DNA from 3 places in the Mesorhizobium sp. Ca11 genome. Region 3 is predicted to be linked to each of the others. Evidence: predicted binding sites of a transcription regulator. Region 3 holds the regulator's gene; each other region holds the start of a gene.
The links. The regulator LexA, encoded in region 3, represses DNA repair genes until DNA is damaged. The targets are predictions, from matches to a motif close to TGTTCNNNNTGTGTTCNG.
Positions count from the first base shown of each region.

Region 1: the regulator LexA is predicted to act here: its motif matches at 1,772-1,789, upstream of LB538_RS21395 (helicase-related protein).
Region 2: the regulator LexA is predicted to act here: its motif matches at 1,669-1,686, upstream of parE (DNA topoisomerase IV subunit B).

Region 1 is NZ_JAIUHU010000012.1:167,547-170,825, reverse strand. It holds gene LB538_RS21405 (acetyl-CoA C-acetyltransferase) at 1-393, shown strand, start outside; gene LB538_RS21400 (beta-ketoacyl-ACP reductase) at 513-1,235, shown strand; gene LB538_RS21395 (helicase-related protein) at 1,955-3,279, shown strand, end outside.
Region 2 is NZ_JAIUHU010000001.1:204,181-207,459, reverse strand. It holds gene parE (DNA topoisomerase IV subunit B) at 1-1,603, opposite strand, end outside; gene cpaB (Flp pilus assembly protein CpaB) at 1,859-2,773, shown strand; gene LB538_RS01020 (type II and III secretion system protein family protein) at 2,803-3,279, shown strand, end outside.
Region 3 is NZ_JAIUHU010000011.1:117,434-120,712, forward strand. It holds gene kynU (kynureninase) at 1-487, opposite strand, end outside; gene lexA (transcriptional repressor LexA) at 921-1,655, shown strand; gene LB538_RS20060 (ComEC/Rec2 family competence protein) at 1,691-3,279, opposite strand, start outside.

The DNA.
Region 1 (3,279 bases), on a different contig from region 3:
GCCGTGCGGCGCGGCATCACCCCACTGGTGCGCATCGCCTCCTGGGCGACCGCCGGCGTCGATCCGGCAATCATGGGCACGGGGCCTATTCCCGCTTCGAAGCGGGCGCTGGAGAAGGCCGGCTGGTCGGTCAAGGACCTCGACCTCGTCGAGGCCAACGAGGCGTTCGCCGCGCAGGCCTGCGCCGTCAACAAGGGCATGGGCTGGGATCCCTCGATCGTCAACGTCAACGGCGGCGCCATCGCCATCGGCCATCCGATCGGCGCTTCGGGCGCCCGCGTCTTCAACACGCTGGTCTACGAGATGCGTCGCCGCGGCGCCAAGAAGGGCCTTGCCACGCTGTGCATCGGCGGCGGCATGGGCGTTGCAATGTGCGTGGAAGCGCTGAACTGAGCGAATAGCGAGGAGGGAGTAGCGAATAGGGAAAACGGCGTCGGCGCAGCAGGCTTCAATCCCCTACTCGCTATTCGCTACTCCCTACTCGCTCCTCCGATCAACAGGGAGGAGCACACATGACCAAAGTAGCAATCGTCACGGGCGGAACACGCGGCATCGGCGCGGCGATATCGGTCGCCTTGAAGACCGCCGGCTATTCGGTCGCGGCGAACTATGCCGGCAATGACGAGGCGGCCCAGAAATTCAAGGCCGAGACTGGTATCCCCGTCTACAAATGGTCGGTCGCCGACTACGAGGCCTGCGCCGCAGGCATCAAGCAGGTGGAGGCCGATCTCGGCCCGGTCTCCGTGCTGGTCAACAATGCCGGCATTACTCGCGACACCATGTTCCACAAGATGACGCCCGCACAGTGGAAGGAAGTGATCGACACCAACCTGTCCGGCGTCTTCAACATGACGCATCCTTTGTGGAGCGGCATGCGCGACCGCAAGTTCGGCCGCGTCATCATCATTTCCTCGATCAACGGCCAGAAGGGTCAGATGGGCCAGGTCAATTATTCGGCCTCGAAAGCCGGCGATATCGGCTTCACCAAGGCGCTGGCTCAAGAGGGGGCTCGCGCCGGCATTACCGTCAATGTCGTCTGCCCCGGCTACATCGCCACCGACATGGTCATGGCCGTGCCGGAAAAAGTACGGGAGTCGATCATCGCTCAGATCCCGGTCGGTCGCCTCGGCGAGCCGGAAGAGATCGCGCGCTGCGTCGCCTTCCTGGCTTCCGATGAGGCCGGCTTCATCACCGGCTCGACCATCTCCGCCAATGGCGGTCAGTATTTCGCCTGACATCCCAGTAGGTCGCCCGGCACCATTTGCCGCCAAAGGCGGCTCCGGCACCGGAGCCGCCTTTTTTGTTCGCCGGCAGGCGGCGCGACACCTTGCCTCAATTCGGCACGCAAAAGTTAACGGCCGCAGCCACGCTCTGTGCATAACCGCTGCGACAAGCTGTGAATCCTCGGTGGGCAAGCTGTGGATAACACCATATCTAGGGGTGAACAAACCAGGAAAACCGCCGGATCGCTGATTCGTCGCCGATTCGTTCCGGCTTTGGCCGGAAAGTTAACAGTGGACGGTGCAAACGTCACCGAACTCGTTAAAAGCGATTAAGAAAAATCAACAATTTCATAAACTTGAAGTCTGCCCTCGGGTCGGGGTCTGACCATTGCCCGGCAAAGGTTAACGACGGCCCGGGTCCGGCAGAGGCCAAGCAGGAATCGGGCCAATTCAGCGATTCAGCATGTGGTGAGACTCACCGTCAAAAAATCCACATATAGCCGTGAACAAACCCTGAATCAGAACGAGTCACCGATTCGTCGCTGATTCGTTCCAGACTCGTTCCAGCTGTTAACAAGCAGCCGATTTTGGCTGTCCCCTCCGGCATAGCCACTTCGCGAGGGAACATTCCGCTTTCGCTTCACGCCCGAAGTCCCTATGTGTCGCCTGTCACACGCGGCGGCAGCGCCGTGCTTCAGACTACGGGCGGCAGAAACCTTATTTCCGAGCCGATGAACATCCAGCCGAAACACTCCCACCCGCTGATCCTTTCGGGCCGCGACGTGACGGCCGTGCTGGGCCCGACCAACACCGGCAAGACGCATCTCGCCATCGAGCGCATGGTCGCGCATGAAACCGGTGTGATCGGCCTACCGCTGAGGCTGCTCGCCCGCGAGGTCTATGCGCGCGTCTGCGAGAAGGTCGGCGCCCACAAGGTGGCGCTGATCACCGGCGAGGAGAAGATCGTGCCCGCCGGCGCAAGATATTCGGTTTGCACCGTCGAGGCGATGCCGCGCGAGACCGACGCCGCCTTCGTCGCCATCGACGAGGTGCAGCTTGCCGGCGATCTCGAGCGCGGCCATATCTTCACCGATCGCATCCTGCATCTGCGCGGCCGCCAGGAGACGCTGCTCCTGGGCGCGGCCACCATGCATGGCATCCTGCAGCGCCTGTTGAAGGGCGTGTCGGTGGTGACGCGGCCGCGGCTCTCGCACCTTGCCTATGCCGGCTCGAAGAAGCTCACCCGGCTGCCGCGGCGCACGGCGATCGTCGCCTTCTCGGCCGACGAGGTCTATGCGATCGCCGAGCTGATCCGCCGCCAGCAGGGGGGTGCTGCCGTCGTGCTCGGCGCTCTTTCCCCGCGCACCCGAAACGCTCAGGTGGAGATCTTCCAGTCCGGCGACGTCGACTATCTCGTCGCCACCGACGCCATCGGCATGGGCCTGAACCTCGACCTCGATCACGTCGCCTTCGCTCAGAACCGCAAGTTCGACGGCTATCAATACCGCAACCTGACCGCCGCCGAGCTTGGCCAGATCGCCGGCCGCGCCGGCCGGCACCTGCGCGACGGGACGTTCGGCGTCACCGGCCAGGTCGACCCATTCGACGAGGAACTGGTCGCCAAGATTGAGGGACACGATTTCGATCCGGCGAAGGTGCTGCAGTGGCGCACCGCCGATTTCGACTTTTCCAGCCTCGATGCGCTGAAGCGCTCGATTGAGGCCAATGCGCCTGTCGAAGGGCTGACCCGCGCGTTGCCGGCGGTGGATGCGCAGGCACTGGAGCAGCTATCGCGCGACGGCGACATCCGCGGCTTGGCCACTGGCAAGGAGCGCGTGGCGCTGCTTTGGGAAGCCTGCGCGCTCCCCGACTATCGCAAGATCGCGCCGGCACAGCATGCCGATCTTATCGCCTCGATCTATATGGACCTTGCGCGTCACGGCCATGTCGATGAGAATTACATGGCCGAGCAAGTGCGGCGCGCCGACACGACGGAAGGCGATATCGACACGCTGTCGCACCGGATCGCGCAGATCCGCACTTGGACTTTCGTCTC
Region 2 (3,279 bases), on a different contig from region 3:
AGCGCAGATCCTCGTCGCGATATTTCGAACGCGTGCCGCAGCCGAGCGCCTGGATGAGATCGGAAATCTGCTGGTTGGCAGCAAGCTTGTCGTTGCCGGCGGAGGCGACGTTGAGGATCTTGCCGCGCAGCGGCAGCACTGCCTGGCTGGCACGGTCGCGCGCCTGCTTGGCCGAGCCGCCGGCCGAGTCGCCCTCGACGATGAAGATCTCGGCGCCCGCGGCGGCGTTCTGCGTGCAGTCGGCAAGCTTTCCCGGAAGGCGCAGCTTGCGCACCGCGCTTTTGCGCGAGACTTCCTTTTCCTGCCGGCGCCGCACGCGTTCGTCGGCGCGCGCGATGACCCACTCCAGAAGCTTGGAGGCTTCCTGCGGATTGTCCGCCAGCCAGTGGTCGAACGGGTCGCGAAGGGCGTTTTCGACGATGCGCATTGCCTCGATCGTCGCCAGCCTGTCCTTGGTCTGGCCGACGAATTCCGGCTCGCGGATGAACACCGACAGCATGCCGGCGGCCGAGATCATCACGTCATCGGTGGTAATGATCGAAGCTCGCTTGTTGCCGATGAGGTCGGCGTAGGCGCGCAGCCCGCGCGTCAGCACGTTGCGGAAGCCGGCCTCATGCGTGCCGCCTTCGGGGGTCGGAATGGTGTTGCAATAGGAGTTGAGGAAACCGTCGCCGCCGAACCAGGTCACAGCCCATTCGAGCGAACCGTGGCCGCCCTGCTTGTCGCTCTTCCCGGCGAAAACCTCGCGCGTGACCTGGAATTCGTCGCCCAGCGTCGCCTTGAGATAGTCCTTGAGGCCGCCGGGGAAATGGAACTCGGCCTTTGCCGGCGTCTGATCCTTGTCCTTGATCAGCGACGGATCGCAGGTCCAGCGGATCTCGACGCCGCCGAACAGATAGGCCTTCGAGCGCGTCATGCGGTAAAGGCGCGCCGGTTCGAAGGCGGCGCCCTTGCCGAAAATCTGCTCGTCGGGATGGAAGCGGGTCTTCGTGCCGCGGCGGTTGTGGACCTCGCCGAGATGCTCCAATCCACTGACCGGGACGCCGCGCGAAAAACGCTGCCGGTAGAGCTGACGACCCCGCGCGACCTCGACCTCGAGATGGTCGGACAGCGCATTGACGACCGAGACGCCGACGCCGTGCAAGCCGCCGGAGGTCTCGTAAACCTTGGAGTCGAACTTGCCGCCCGAATGCAGCGTGGTCATGATGACTTCGAGCGCCGGCTTCTTGAATTTCGGATGCGGATCGACCGGGATGCCGCGGCCGTTGTCGGTGACGGTCAGGAACCCGTCGGCGGAAAGCTCGACGTCGATGAAGGTGGCGTGGCCGGCCACCGCTTCGTCCATCGAATTGTCGATGACCTCGGCGAACAGGTGATGCATCGCCTTGTCGTCGGTGCCGCCGATATACATGCCAGGACGGCGCCGCACCGGCTCGAGCCCTTCCAGCACCTCGATATCGGCGGCGCTGTAGCCCTCGCTGCCGTCGCGGGTGGCGGTCGTACGCTTCGCCGCCTGCACCAGCGGATCGGCGGGCCGCGAGGGCGCGCGCACTTGCTGTGCCGGCTTTTCCATCTTGCCGAAGAGGTCGTTGTTGTCGTCCATGCGAGGCCTAGCGTCCGGTAATGCGAATCATTCGTGGATACTGCCACGCTTTTGGCGGGCGAACGAGTTCCTGTTCCGTTCAGGGATTCAAACTGTCTCTTATTCTAAAACCATTCGATAACCAAGCCGGCCGAAATAGGGCGGTTGGCGGGTCGCGGGATTCCTGATTCTTTAACATTAACGCCTAGCGTGAGGCCCAACCAACAAAAGACCACGGGCGTCAGGGGTTCCATTGTGAGGGGCAGGGCCATAACCATGATCGGCATCGCCGCCGTTTTCGGCGCGATCTCGATCTTTGCGGCGGATTTCTGGGTCAAGAGCCAGGCGAAGGCTCAGGCCGAGGTCAAGGTCGTCGTGGCGCCGCAGCAGCCCAAGGTCGAGTTCAAGACCATCGTGGTGGCGCAAGCGCCGCTGCGCTACGGCATGGAGCTTGGACGGCCGCAACTCGCCGAGATTCCGTGGCCGCAGGATTCACTGCCGCAGGGCGCTTTCCCGACAATCGACAAGCTGCTTGCGGACGGCAGCCGGGTCGTGCTGTCGCCGATCGAGGTCAACGAACCGGTGCTGCTCACCAAGCTGTCGGGACCGAACGGCCGCGCCACGCTTTCCAACATGCTGTCGGCGGGAATGCGGGCCGTCACCATCCGCACCGACGAGATCGCCGGCGTCGGCGGCTTCATCACGCCGGGAGACCGCGTCGACGTCGTGCTGACGCGCGATGCTGGGGACATCCAGGAAGTGTCCAAGAATGCTCAAGGGGCTGCCGGCTCGACCGTCACGTCCGAGATCGTTGTCTCCGATGCCAAGGTGCTCTCGGTCGGACAGGGCGCCGATGAACGCAAGACCGAGCCGCAAGTCGCCAATTCGGTGACCATCGAGGTGACCAACGACGGGGCGCAGAAGGTGGCGCTTGCCCGCACCGTCGGCACGCTGTCGTTGTCGCTGCGGTCGGCCGCCGACGCCAGCGCCAGCGAAAGCGGGCTGACGACCATCTCGTCCTTCGGCGGTTCGGTTGCCGCAAATGCGCAGGCGAGCGCCGCCTCGCTCGTCAATGCGGTGACGAAGGACCAGGACGAGCCGAAATTCAAGACGGTGATCGTGACGCGCGGCGACAAGGTCGAGGAATACAAGGTTCCTTCGCGGCAACCGCCGCAGGAACTGCAGCAATAGCCGGTGGGGACCGGCGGGGACGGGGCAAGATGTTCGGGTTTGATACATTTCGGACGACCGGGGGATGGCGTCTTCTCGGCGTGATTGCGCTGGCGGCGACAGTGCTTGCCGTCGCCGCGCCGGCAAGGGCGGGCAATGACGTCGTCTATGTCTCGGCGAACAAGAACGCCTCGATCAAGGTCGCCAAGGGCAAGCCGAAGACGATCATGACGAGCGCCGCCTTCTACCAGATCGTCATCGGCGATCCGGAGATCGCCAACGTCAACCCGCTGACCGACAAATCCTTCTATGTGCTGGGCAACAACCTGGGTACCACCGGCATTGCCCTGTTCGACCAGAACAAGCAGCTTGTCGGCACCATCGACATCGAGGTGACGCTGGATACCGACCAGTTGGCCAGCACCATCCGCGCCAGCGTGCCCGACGCCAAGATCAAGGTCGGCTCGGCAAACGGGCGCGTCGTGCTGTCGGGCGAAGCCGACGATGCGGTCGCCGCCGACAAAGCC
Region 3 (3,279 bases):
CGTCGACCAGTTCCTCAATCGTCGGGGCATCGGCGCCTTCGAGCCGCAGCACCGTGCCGGGCCGCGTCGATGCGACGCCTTCCGCCATGTAGAGGTCGGTCGGAAAGCTGTCGCCCTCGGCAACGATCACCGAACGCTCGGGCCGCATTGTAAGTGCCGCATGCAGGACCTTGTAGATGTTGATCGAAGTCGTGTCGCAAACGACCGTCTGGCCGGGTTTCGCGCCGATCAGCCGTCCTAGCTGGTCACCCAGCTCGATGGGCATATCGAACCAGCCGGCGGTGTTCCAGGCGCGGATGAGATCCCGCGCCCATTCCTGCCTCGCGGCAGTCTCGATCTCGCTGAAGGCGTCCACCGAAGCGGCGCCCAGCGAATTGCCGTCGAGGTATATGACGTCTTCCGGCAAGACGAAGCGATCGCGCATGGCGCGCAGCGGATCCGCGGCATCCATCGCCTCGACTTCGGCGAGATCAGGAATTCCCCTCATTGTGCTGCCGCCTCCATTTCGATCTGGCCGAGGGGGTTGTCTCACCACCCTCGGCGACAGGGCAAGAACCTTTGGTCCTGTGTTAGCTGGTCCATAGACGGCGAAGACTGCGGATCGGAACTTCGCCAAGGTTGGCATTTTGGATTCGTTTCGTTCACGGTGCCGCGCGCTTACGGAACGAGCCGACGTGATCCCATCCGCGGCTTCGTGATCGTGTCGGCTCTTGTTTCAGCTTAACGAAGCTCCAAAATCGAGCGGAATCAATGCCGCTGTCCTACAAGGGGCGGCCAGGGCATCACCGGATGCGACATTGTTTCGGCAGCCTTAACAAATTCACTAAACTTTAAACGGTTGCGGAACACAACTGGAACAGATAGTGTTTGTTCTGGGTTTGTTTTTCTGATTCTGGTTTCAGAACCCGTGGGGGCCGCCGATGCTGACGCGCAAACAACATGAACTCCTGATGTTCATCCATGAACGCCTGAAGGAGAGCGGGATTCCTCCATCATTCGATGAGATGAAGGAGGCGCTCGACCTTGCCTCCAAGTCCGGCATCCACCGGCTGATCACGGCGCTGGAAGAACGCGGCTTCATTCGCCGGCTGCCGAACCGGGCGCGCGCGCTGGAAGTGCTGCGCCTGCCCGACTCGATCGCGCCTGGCCTGAATGCCGCGAAGAAGTTTTCGCCAAGCGTCATCCAGGGCGGCCAAGGCAATCTCAGTCGCCAGGTCAAGCCGACGACGCCATCGCGCACTCCGACGCCAAGCAATGACGACGAGGCCGCGGCGGCCGTATCCATTCCGGTGATGGGCCGCATCGCCGCCGGCGTGCCGATTGACGCCATCCAGCACCAGACGCATTCGATCTCGGTGCCGCCGGACATGATCATGGGCGGCGAGCATTACGCGTTGGAGGTCAAGGGCGACTCGATGATCGAGGCCGGCATCTTCGATGGCGACACCGTCATCATCCGCAATGCCAACACCGCAAGCCCGGGCGAGATCGTGGTGGCGCTGGTCGACGATGAGGAGGCGACGCTTAAGCGTTTCCGCCGCAAGGGTGCCTCGATCGCGCTCGAGGCTGCCAACCCGGCCTATGAGACCCGGATCTTCGGACCGGACCGGGTCAAGGTTCAGGGCAAGCTCGTGGGACTTATCCGCCGCTACTGAGCAGAACGGCTCGCCGTCTTCGCCCGAACGACAATCTATTGGGCCGGTGCGGCGGCTGGTTTTTCCGGCTGCTTATAGGGCGCCAGTCCCCTCGCCTCGCGCGTGTATTTCCGCTGCTCGTGCCAGGGTCGGTATGGTTCTACGACCGCGTAGCGGACGGTTGGCCGCGCGGTTGCCGATTGCGGATCGAAGAAGACGGCGGCGCTGCCGTCGCGCGCCAGCTGCCGCTTGGTAATGACGAGCACACGCGGATCGCGGCATGGGTTATAGGCCGTGGCGTCGTTGATGACGATGAGGTCGGCGAAACCGCAGGCCGGCCGGGCGGCGTCGCGGGTCTCGGCGAGCGCGACGATCGCGCCGGAAGGATGCCGGCCGATGCAGAGATCACCGGTGCAATAGAAGGGCGAGCCGGGCGGCAGGTCGACGGGATCGGCAATGTCCAGCATATCTCTGGCGAACCTTTCCGGCGGCACGATCTCCTCGGCTTTCAGCGCCCGTTTCCAGTTGTCGGTGGTGAACTCGTTGGAGCGCTCGCGATTGACGGCAAGCTCGCCGCCGCCGATCGGCATCGCCACCAGATGCGCATCCTCCGAGATAAGCACGTCCGGTGTGCGGACATGCGGAATGGCCAGCAGCGCAGCGAGCGCGAAAGGAACGGCGGCAAGCCTCAGCCAGGTGGTAGCCATCGTCGCGATGACCAGCGCGACCGTCGCCAGCAGCACCGACTGGATCGAGATCAGCCCCACGGCGTCGACCGGTGAGCGCTCGGAAATCCATGCCGAAATGGTGATCATCGCCGTCAGGCCTTTGCCCATGACAAAGAGGAAGGGACCGTCGAAGCCGAAGGGCATGGCCAGCGCGCTCAGCACGGCGAATGGCATGACGACCAATGAGACGATCGGCATCACCGCCAGATTGGCCAGCAGGCTGAGCGGCGACACCCGCTGGAAGTGCCAGATGGCAAACAACAATGTCGCGCTGCCCGCGATGAGCGACGTCACGGCGGCGCCACCCGCTCCAATCGCCAGTTTTCGCGATAGGAACCCGAGAAACGAACGCTTTGCCGGCGGCGCGGTCGTTTTGCCGGCGCGATAGTCGGCAAAGCCGGCATAGGCGCCGACCAGGGCGGCGGTGGCAGCGAAGGACATCTGGAAGCTCGGGCCGACCACTTCATGCGGCGAGACCAGGATGACAGCGATGGCAGAGATCGCCAGGTTGCGCATGGTCAGCGCTGCGCGGTCGAAAAGCACGGCGACCAGCATCACGCCAAGCATGATGAAGCTTCGCTCGGCCGCCACCACGATGCCGGAGATCACGAGATAGGCGGCGATCGACGCCAGCGCGATGCCAGCGGCATATTTCTTCACCGGCCGGCGCGACGAGAAATCCGGAAACAGCGCGAAGGCGCCGCGTAGCAGGACCATGATCGTGCCGGCGACCAGCGCCATGTGCAGGCCGGAGATCGAAATGATGTGGTAGATGCCGGTCCGCCGCATCGACTCGTTGATGGCTTCCGGAATGCCGGCACGAACGCCGACGATCAGCGCCGCCGCGATCTCGCCCTCGGAACCGCCGATGCTGCTCCTGATGTGGTCGGCAATTCCCTCGCGTGCGTTTTCTACGG